Regions from separate parts of the Azospirillum sp. UENF 211521 genome, predicted to be linked through region 1. Evidence: predicted binding sites of a transcription regulator. Region 1 holds the regulator's gene; each other region holds the start of a gene.
What was found. Region 1 encodes PhoB, which activates phosphate uptake and scavenging genes when phosphate is short. Its sites were predicted from a motif close to TNTCATAAAACTGTCA; they were not measured.
Positions count from the first base shown of each region.

Region 2: ugpB (sn-glycerol-3-phosphate ABC transporter substrate-binding protein UgpB) is a predicted target of PhoB. The motif match lies at 1,446-1,461, and genes of this name have one in related genera.
Region 3: ACWPN5_RS22725 (Na/Pi cotransporter family protein) is a predicted target of PhoB. The motif match lies at 1,668-1,683, and genes of this name have one in related genera.

Region 1 covers NZ_JBSNCF010000001.1:322,281-325,549, forward strand. Annotated here, with positions in the region: gene pstB (phosphate ABC transporter ATP-binding protein PstB) at 1-500, shown strand, start outside; gene phoU (phosphate signaling complex protein PhoU) at 573-1,361, shown strand; gene phoB (phosphate regulon transcriptional regulator PhoB) at 1,393-2,097, shown strand; gene ACWPN5_RS01510 (hypothetical protein) at 2,252-2,524, opposite strand; gene ACWPN5_RS01515 (DsrE family protein) at 2,530-2,967, opposite strand; gene ACWPN5_RS01520 (HesA/MoeB/ThiF family protein) at 2,991-3,269, opposite strand, start outside.
Region 2 covers NZ_JBSNCF010000001.1:528,617-531,885, forward strand. Annotated here, with positions in the region: gene ACWPN5_RS02480 (PAS domain-containing sensor histidine kinase) at 1-615, shown strand, start outside; gene ACWPN5_RS02485 (hypothetical protein) at 823-1,215, shown strand; gene ugpB (sn-glycerol-3-phosphate ABC transporter substrate-binding protein UgpB) at 1,530-2,867, shown strand; gene ugpA (sn-glycerol-3-phosphate ABC transporter permease UgpA) at 3,059-3,269, shown strand, end outside.
Region 3 covers NZ_JBSNCF010000002.1:1,304,314-1,307,582, reverse strand. Annotated here, with positions in the region: gene ACWPN5_RS22735 (LysR substrate-binding domain-containing protein) at 1-577, opposite strand, end outside; gene ACWPN5_RS22730 (DMT family transporter) at 694-1,605, shown strand; gene ACWPN5_RS22725 (Na/Pi cotransporter family protein) at 1,786-3,269, shown strand, end outside.

The DNA.
Region 1 (3,269 bases):
TCGGCATGGTCTTCCAGAAGCCGAACCCCTTCCCGAAGTCGATCTACGACAACATCGCCTACGGCCCGCGCATCCACGGCATCGCCAGCCACCGCGACGAGATGGACGAGATCGTCCAGACCTCGCTGAAGCGCGCCGGCTTGTGGAACGAGGTGAAGGATCGCCTGCGCGAGCCGGGCACCGGCCTGTCCGGCGGCCAGCAGCAGCGCCTGTGCATCGCCCGCGCCATCGCCGTCAGCCCCGAGGTGATCCTGATGGACGAGCCCTGCTCGGCGCTCGACCCCATCGCGACCGCCCACATCGAGGAGCTGATCGACGAACTGCGCGAGAACTACACGATCGTCATCGTCACCCACAACATGCAGCAGGCGGCCCGCGTCTCCCAGAAGACCGCCTTCTTCCATCTGGGCGACATGGTGGAGTGCGACGACACCGAGGAAATCTTCACCAACCCGCGGGACGAGCGCACCCAGGGCTACATCACCGGCCGCTACGGCTGATCCCCGGCCTCTGATTCCCGGCCTCTGATTCCGGGCACCGCCGCGACTCCTCCTCAGCGAAGGACGTGAAGCATGAGCAACGAACACATCGTGCGTTCCTTCGCGCACGAACTTGAGCGCCTGTCCAACCTGATCACCCAGATGGGCGGCGTCGCCGAAGCGCAGGTGGACGCCGCCGTGAAGGCAGTGGCCCGCCGCGACGTCGCGCTGGCCGCCCAGGTCATGCAGGCCGACCAGCGCATCGACGCCTACGAGCGCGACATCGACGCCGAGGCCGTGCGCCTGCTCGCCCTGCGCCAGCCGCTGGCCCAGGATCTGCGCGAGATCGTGTCGGCGCTGAAGATCGCGTCGGACCTGGAGCGGATCGGCGACTACGCCTCCAACATCGCCAAGCGCTCGCTGGCGCTGGCCCAGGTGCCGGTGGTGCGCCCGGCGGTGGCCATCCCGCGCATGGGGCGGCTGGTCGAGTCGATCATGAAGGACGTGCTGGACGCCTACATCGAGCGCGACGTTCAGCGCGCCATCGCCGCCTGGGAACGCGACGAGGAGCTGGACGACCTCTACACCAGCCTGTTCCGCGAGGTCCTGACCTACATGATGGAGGACCCGCGCAACATCACGCCCTGCACGCATCTGCTCTTCATGGCGAAGAACCTGGAGCGGATCGGCGACCACGCCACCAACATCGCCGAGACCATCCATTACCTGGTGGTCGGCACGCCGCTGCGCGCTGCGCGCCCGAAGAGCGACGGCAGCAGCTTTGCCGTGGTCGAGCCGGAGGGGCTCTCCACTGAGTCGGCGGAACGGGGATTGCCGCGGGACGGCGGCCCGGATAACGATGGAGCGGGACATGCCGCGTGACGGCGAGACGCGCAGTGGGAGCGGGACAAGCATGAATTCGGCGCTGAAGCCGCTCGTTCTCATCGTCGAGGACGAAGCCGACATCGTGACGCTGCTGAAGTACAATCTGGAGAAGGAAGGCTTCCGCGTGAACGCCGCCACCGACGGCGAGGAAGCCCTTCTGCTGGCCGGCGAGCAGACGCCGAACATCGTCCTGCTCGACTGGATGCTGCCGCTGATGTCGGGGCTGGAGGTCTGCCGCCAGATGCGCCGCAACAGCAAGATGCGCGACATCCCGATCATCATGCTGACCGCCCGCGGCGAGGAGGCGGACCGCGTGCGCGGCCTGAACTCCGGCGCCGACGACTACATCACCAAGCCCTTCTCCCCGACCGAGCTGGTCGCCCGCATGCGCGCCGTGCTGCGCCGCTCGGCCCCCGGCATGACCGACGAGACGCTGCAGTTCGCCGACGTCACCATGGATCTGGCCGCCCACCGGGTGCGCCGGAACGGGCGCGACGTGCATCTGGGGCCGACCGAATTCCGCCTGCTGCGGCATTTCATGCAGCACCCCGGCCGCGTCTTCTCGCGCGAGCAGCTTCTCGACGTGGTGTGGGGCCACGACGTCTATGTCGAGCCGCGCACCGTGGACGTGCACATCCGCCGCCTGCGCAAGGCGATGAACGAGGAGACGGAGATGGACCTGATCCGCACCGTCCGCTCGGCCGGCTACGCGCTGGACAGCAAGTCCATCTGAGCGAAATGCCCAAGCGCTGACCTCGCCCCCACCCGAACCCTCCCTCGCTGACGCAGGGGAGTGGACTGATTTTCCCTCTCCTGCGAAGCGGGGGAGGGAAGGGGCCCGCGGCGAAGCCGTGGGAAGGGTGGGGGCCAAGTGTGCGTTGCGAAAGCTACCCCTCCAACAGCTCCACAGCCTCGCGCAGGATCGCCACCTTCGGGCCGAAGCGCTTCGCCGGGTCGCTGTCCTCGATGAAGCCGATCATCATGCGCAGGGCATGCGCCACCCGCGGGGCGAGGTCGGGGTGCGCCGTCACATGCTGCGCCTGATGGGCCAGCGCGTCCCGGTAGGGGTGGCCCTCGAACCCCTCCGCGGCGATCGCCTCGAAGCGGTTCGCGTGCTCGATCACCAAACCATTATCCACCGGGCTGTGGTCGTCGGTCATTGCGCTCACACAAAGAGGATCGCGCCGGTCTTCGGCGCGTCGTTCAGGAAGGTGACGACGCCGCCGGTCGTCACCGGCACGTCGGGGCGCAGCGGCGCGCCAACAGGCAGGCCGAGCGCGCGCAACCCCATCTCGCAGGCCATGACCGTGACCTTGAGCATCACGCAGGCCTCCAGCAACTCCTCGAAGCCGGCCAGCCCGTTGGCGGTGAAGGCGGCGTCGCGCTCCGCCGGGCGGCTGCCGTCGTCGGCGGGGTCCAGCCGGTGCCAGCCCGGTGCGCCGTCGGCGTCCCCGGCCAGCAGCGTGTTCAGGGCGCGGCCGGTGAAGAACAGCGTGACCTTGCGGTTGGTCGCCGCCGCCGCGCTGGCCATCACCAGGGCGTAGTGCACCCGGTCGAAGCCGCCCGCGAACAGGACGATGGACAGGTTTTCAGGACCTTCCATGGGGGGAGCCTCTCAGCCGCCGCTCAGTGGGCGGACAGGTCGTGGATGGTCGGGTGGGCGCCGCACAGGGGGCAGTCCGGGTCGCGGCGCACGGTGATGCGCTGGAACGAGGCGTGCAGCGTGTCCAGCATCATCAGGCTGCCCGACAGGCCCTCGCCGATGCCCATGATCTCCTTCAGCACCTCGGTCGTCTGGAGCGAACCGACGAAGCCGGCCAGCGCCCCCAGCACGCCGCCCTCGGAGCAGGACGGCACCAGACCGCGCGGCGGCGGTTCTGGGAACAGGCAGCGGTAGCAGGGGTG
Region 2 (3,269 bases), 210 kb from region 1:
ACCGATCCCGGCGCGCGCGACCTCGGCGAGAAGCTGGAGATGTCGATCGAGGCGGCCGAAGGGCTGCTGCGCGCCCTGCTGGACGTGTCGAAGCTGGAGGCCGGGCTGGTCCGGATGCAGGAGCAGACCTTCCCCATCGACGAGACGCTGGGCCGCCTGCTCAACGAATTCGCGCCGGAGGCCGACGCCAAGGCCCTGCGCTTCAACGTCCGCCCCGCGGACGCGGAGGTGAGCACCGACCCGGTTCTGCTGGAGCAGCTTCTGCGCCCGATCCTGTCCAACGCCCTGCGCTTCACCGAGTCGGGCGGCGTGCTTCTGGCGGCGCGGCGGCGCGGTGCTGCGCTGCGCATCGAGGTGTGGGACACCGGCCTCGGCATCGCCCCCGCCGACCAGTCGGCGATCTTCGACGACTTCCGCCAGCTCGGCAACCCGAACCGCGACCGCCGGCACGGGCTGGGGCTCGGCCTCGCCATTGTGCGGCGCCTTGCGACGCTGCTGGGCTTGACGGTTTCGCTGCGCTCGGTGCCCGGCAAGGGCTCCGTCTTCGCGGTGGACGTCCCCTTGGCGGCGGCGAGCGCCGCGGAACGGCCGGTCGAGAGCAGCAGCGCGGCGTGACGGGGCGGGGAGCACGTTTCCTCCCTCCCACCGAACGAACAGAGAGCGCCGTCCTCGCTTGCGCTTGCCGACCCGTCCATCGGCGCCGCACCGGACGTCCATGGAGCGCGCATACTTCCTCCGAAGGCCGGGGGCTGTTCACGGCCCGTCGGCCCCGACGTCATGGTCTGGGTGCCCCATGGGCGCGGCCCGGGATCGGAGGGGAGCATGCATCGCGAAGCAGGGTGCCGGCTGGCCGGCTGTCTGGCGGGGATGACGATGGCCGCCTTCGCCGTCCTGCCCGCCGCCGCGCAGACGACGAGCCTGGAGTGGGATCAGCGTGGCTGCGTCTTCGGGCCGCGGCCCGGCCTGGACCGGCTGGTGCCCGGCTACAACCCCGGTGCGCAGCCCTACTACTGCCCACCCCCTGCCGCGCTGTATCCCGCGCCGCCGGTCGCGGCCCCGACGGCGTCGCACTATCTGTCGGCACCGAGCCGGTCCTACTGCCTGCTGCGTTCCTCCGGCCTGATGGGGGACAGCCTGTCGCAACTGGCCGGGTCGCTGTGCCGCGACGACGCCGCGTTGTGGGCGCTCGCCCAAACATGGCACCCCGAGAGATGACGTAAGGGTGATAGTCCGTACTGATACGTACGGCTGATTGACAGCCTCCCCCTCTATCCTTAAGGCTTGCAAAAAAGAAACACACATGCGGGGAGGAAAACCATCGATGCCGGCGCAACATCCGCCACCGACTTAAGTCCCGTTCCATGCCTTACGCAGGACCGACGTTGCAACCGCGAGGAGCGGGTGCGGCGCGCCCCTGCGCGCGTGTTCCGGACACGTCACCAAATCTTCACAAGACCGTCGCGGGACCGCAACCCGCGCCCTGCATGTCAGCACATCACGCAATCGATTGGTTCCAGGGAGAGACCACCATGCTGACCCGCCGCAAGCTTGCCGTCTCGACGGCCGCCTTCGCGCTCGCCGCCGGTTTCACCGGCGCCGCCCACGCCCAGCAGAAGACCGTCGTCGAATTCTGGCACGGTCTGCCCCAGCCGCTCGGCGGCCAGCTCGAGCAGGTGGTGAAGGGCTTCAACGACAGCCAGGACAAGGTCCAGGTCAACCCGACCTTCAAGGGCAGCTATCCGGAGACGATGCAGGCGGCCATCGCCGCCTTCCGTGCCGGCAACGCCCCGCACGTCGTGCAGATGTTCGAGGTCGGCACCGCCACCATGCTGTCCGCCGGCCCGGCCATCAAGCCGGTGCACCAGCTGATGAGCGAGACGGGGTCGGGCCTCGACGCCGCGGCCTACATCCCGGCGGTCCGGGGCTATTACAGCTCCAAGGACGGCAAGATGATGGCCCTGCCGTTCAACAGCTCCACCACCATCACCTTCTACAACAAGGACGCCTTCCAGAAGGCCGGGCTCGACCCCAACAAGCCGCCGGCGACCTGGCCGGAGGTGGCCGACGCGGCGCGCAAGCTGAAGGCGGCCGGCGTGACCTGCCCGATGACCTTCTCCTGGCCGACCTGGACCCAGTTCGAGCAGGTCGGCGCGCTGCACGACAAGCCCTTCGCGTCGGAGGCCAACGGCTTCGGCGGGCTGAACGCCACGCTGAAGATCAACGACCCGTTCTTCGTGAAGCATCTCCAGACGCTGATCGACCTGCAGAAGGAAGGCGCGCTGCGCTACGGCGGCCGGGACAACGCCGCCGACTCGCTGTTCCCGTCGGGTGAATGCGCGATGATCCAGGCCTCGTCGGGCCTGCGCGGACGCATCGTCAAGGAGGCCAAGTTCAACTGGGGCGCCGCGCCGCTGCCCTACTGGCCGGACGCCATCTCCTCGCCGAAGAACTCGATCATCGGCGGCGCCGCCTTCTGGGTGATGACCTCGCCCAAGCGCACCGCCGACGAGTACAAGGCCGTCGCCGCCTTCTTCAGCTACCTCGCCCGTCCGGAGGTGGACGCCAAGTGGCACATGGACACCGGCTACGTCCCGGTGACGCTCCAGGGCTTCGAGCTGGCGAAGAAGGAAGGCTTCTACGACAAGAACCCCGGCGCCGAGGTGCCGGCGGAGCAGCTGACCCGCACCGCCACCACGGAGAACACCATGGGACTGCGGCTGGGCAACCTGCCGGAAATCCGCAACATCATCCAGGAGGAGATGGAGAAGGCGTTCCAGGGCCAGCAGACCGCCCAGCAGGCGCTGGACAACGCGGTGAAGCGCGGCGACACGGTCCTGCGCAACTTCGAGCGCGCCAACAAGAACTGAGTGGCGCGGCGGTTCGTCCCCCTCTCCCGTCCCGGGAGAGGGTGCCCGCGTAGCGGGCGGGTGAGGGTCGTACGAAGATCAAGGCGGTGTCCTTGGCAGCACCCTCACCCTTCCCACGCCTGCGGCGCGGGCCCCTTCCCTCTCCCGGGGCGGGAGAGGGCTGAAAGAACCGGAGACAACCAAGGGATTCCATGCAACGTCGCGTGATTTTCGACAACAAGGCGCTGCCCTACCTGCTGCTGGCGCCGCAGGTGGCGGTGACGCTGATCTTCTTCATCTGGCCGGCGGCGCAGGCGCTGTGGCAGTCCGTGCATCTCCAGGACGCCTTCGGGCTGCGCAGCCAGTTCGTCGGGCTGGAGAATTTCGAGGCGGTGCTGAGCGACCCGAACTATCTGGAGACGG
Region 3 (3,269 bases), on a different contig from region 1:
TGCGGTAGACGCAGCCTTGGGGGAACAGCACCAGCGGCAACGGGTCCTCGCGGTGCAGGTTCTCCGCCGCCGGGCCGACCCAGCAGAGCGGCTCCCGCCACGCGCGCCGCGCGCCGGGGTAACCGGGTTCCTGCTTGACCAGGGCGATGTCGAGGTCGCCGCACTCCACGTCGGCGCGCAGCCGCACCGACAGGTCGCAGCGCACGTCCAGCCGCAGCCGCCGGTTCGCCCGCGCGAAGTCGGCGAGCAGGCGGGGCAGCCGCTCCACCGCGTAATCCTCCGGCACGCCAAGCCGCACCACCTCCGCCGCCGGGCGTCCGGACAGCACGGCGTTCGCCTCGTCGTTCAGCGCCAGCAGCCGGCGGGCGTAGCCGAGCAGCCGCTCGCCGTCGTCGGTCAGCGCGACGGCGCGGCTGTTGCGGTCGAGGAGCGGCCGGCCGACCTGCTCCTCCAGCCGGCGGATCTGCTGGCTGACCGTCGATTGCGTCTTGTGCACCCGTTCGCCGGCCCGCGTGAAGCCGCCGGCGTCCACCACCGAAACGAAGGTGCGCAACAGGCCCAGATCCATTTCGCGCATCGGATCGACCATTCATGTTTCGAATGCAATGGATCATATCATCCAATTTCCAAATGGAAAGGCTCCGCGCCATCCTCTCTCCAACGCACAGCCTTCCGCATGGGAGAGGACCGGCCATGACGCACGCCGCCACGCACGCCGCCGCACACACCCTACCCCTGACCGACCCGCGTGCGGCGCCGCTCGCCCTGGTCGTGCCCTTCTGCCTGGCCTGGAGTTCGGCCTTTGCCGCGGGGAAGATCGGTTTGGCCGACTGCCCGCCGCTGCTGTTGCTGGCCTTCCGCTTCCTGATGGCCGGGACGCTGCTCGCCGCGGTCGCGGCGTGGCGGGGCGAGTATCGGGGAATGGCCGGGCGGACGCTCGGCCTGCTGGCGCTGCTCGGCCTGCTCAACCACGCGCTCTATCTGGGGCTGAGCTACAGCGGCATGACCCACGTGTCGTCCGGCCTGACGGCGCTGATCGTCAGCGCCAACCCGGTGCTGACCGCGGCCCTGGCCGCCTTGCTGCTGGGCGAGGCGATGACCCGGCGCAAGGCGGTGGGGCTGGCGCTGGGGGTGGCCGGGGTGGCGTTGGTGGTGCGCGGGCGTCTGGGCAGCGGGACGGACGCGCCGCTGGGCATCGCGCTCGCGGTCGGCGCACTGGTGGCGCTGTCGGCGGGGACGCTGCTCTTCAAGCGGCTGGCGCCGCGGACCGGGCTGCTCGCCGGCACCGGGGTCCAGGTGCTGGCGGCCGGCCTGGCGCTGCTGCCCCTCGGGCTGCTGCTGGAAGACGCCGGGTCGATCCGGCTGACCGCCGGCTTCGCCGGGTCGCTGGTCTATCAGGCTTTGGTGGTGTCGATCGGCGGCTACCTGCTGTGGTTCCGCCTGCTGCAGCGGACGAGCGCCACGGAGGCCAGCGCCTATCATTTCCTGATGCCGCCGCTCGGCATGCTGTTCGGCTGGGCGCTGCTGGGCGAAACGGTGCAGCCCTGGGACCTGCTGGGCATCCTGCCGGTGGCGCTGGGCATCCGGCTGGTGACGCGGGGGTAAGGGGCGCATCCCGGCAAAAGGGATACGCCTTTCGCGGGGGATCAGGTTGCGCCCTACGATTGTTACGTTTTCATGACGCCCCACTCTCCATCGTCCTGTTGTTGAGGCCCACACGCCGGGAGGCCCGCCATCACGACCGCCGTCTCGCCCACCCTGGTCCTGATCGACATCCTCGGCGCCGTGGCGCTGCTGCTGTGGGCGCTGCGGCTGGTGCGGACGGGTGTCTTCCGGTGGGGTGGGGCGGCGGTCCGCCGCTGGGTCGGCTACGGCACGCGCAACCGCTTGGCCGCCTTTCTGGCCGGCATCGCCGCCACCATTGCAGTGCAGAGCAGCACGGCGACCGCCCTGATGACCGCCTCGATGGCCGGGCAGGGCTTCATGACCACCCCGATGGCGCTGGCGGTGATGCTGGGCGCCGATGTCGGGACCAGCCTCGTCGCCCGGCTGCTCGCCATCGACCTGCACTGGCTGTCGCCCAGCCTGCTGCTGCTCGGCGGGGCGCTGCACGCGCTGGGCGGCGAGCATCGCGGCCGGCGGGCGCTGGCCCGCATCCTGGTCGGCATCGGGCTGATGCTGCTCGCCCTGAAGCTGCTCGGCACGGCCACCCTGCCGGTCCGGGAGTCGGCGCTGGTCCAGGCGATGCTGGAGGCGCTGGGCGGCGAGCCGCTGTTCGCCCTGATTGTCGCGGCGGCGTTGACCGCGGCGGTGCATTCCAGCCTCGCCACGGTGATGCTGGCCGGGTCGCTGGCCGGGGCGGGGGTGATCGGGACCGAGACGGCGGTGGCGCTGGTGCTGGGCGCCAATCTCGGCGGCGCCATCCCGGCGGTGCTGGCGACCTCGACCGACGGCGCGGTGGCGCGGCGGGTGCCGCTGGGCAATCTGCTGGTGCGGGTGACCGGGTCGCTGCTGGCCCTGCCGCTGGTGCCGCTGGCCGCGTCGTTCCTGGCCGGGATGGCCCCGCTGACGGCGGTGGTCAGCGCCCATGTCGCCTTCAACGCGGCGCTGGCGCTGCTCTTCCTGCCGCTGGTGACACCGCTCGCCCGGCTGACCGAAGGGCTGCTGCCCCAGCCGGAGGACGCGGGCGAGGACGCGGCGACGCCCCGGCATCTCGATGAATCGGCTCTGGAGACGCCCTCCGTCGCCATCGCCGGCGCGGTGCGTGAGACCCTGCGGCTGGGCGATCTGGTGGAGGACATGCTGTGCCGCAGCCTGACCGCGCTGCGCCAGAACGACGAGCGCCCGATCGCCGAGGTCAGCCGCGCCGACGACCGGGTGGACCGGCTGCACACCGCGCTCAAGCTCTACCTCGCCAAGCTGGGGCGCCGTCACCTCGACGCCGAGGAGACCCGGCGGGTCGACGACCTGATGGCCTTCGCCATCAACCTGGAGCACATCGGCGACATCATCGACAAGAGCCTGATGGAACTCGCCGCCAAGCGCATCCGCCACCACCTGCATTTCGCCCCGGAGGATTTCCGCGAGGTCGAGGAGCTGCACCGCCGCACGGTGGAGAATCTGCGCACGGCGCTCGGCATCCTGATCGGCGAGGACCGGCGGCTGGCCCGCCAGCTCATCGCCGGCAAGGACGCGGTGCGGGCGCTGGAGCGCACCGCCACCGCCCGCCACCTCGACCGCGTCCGCCGCGGCGATGCCGCCAGCATCGA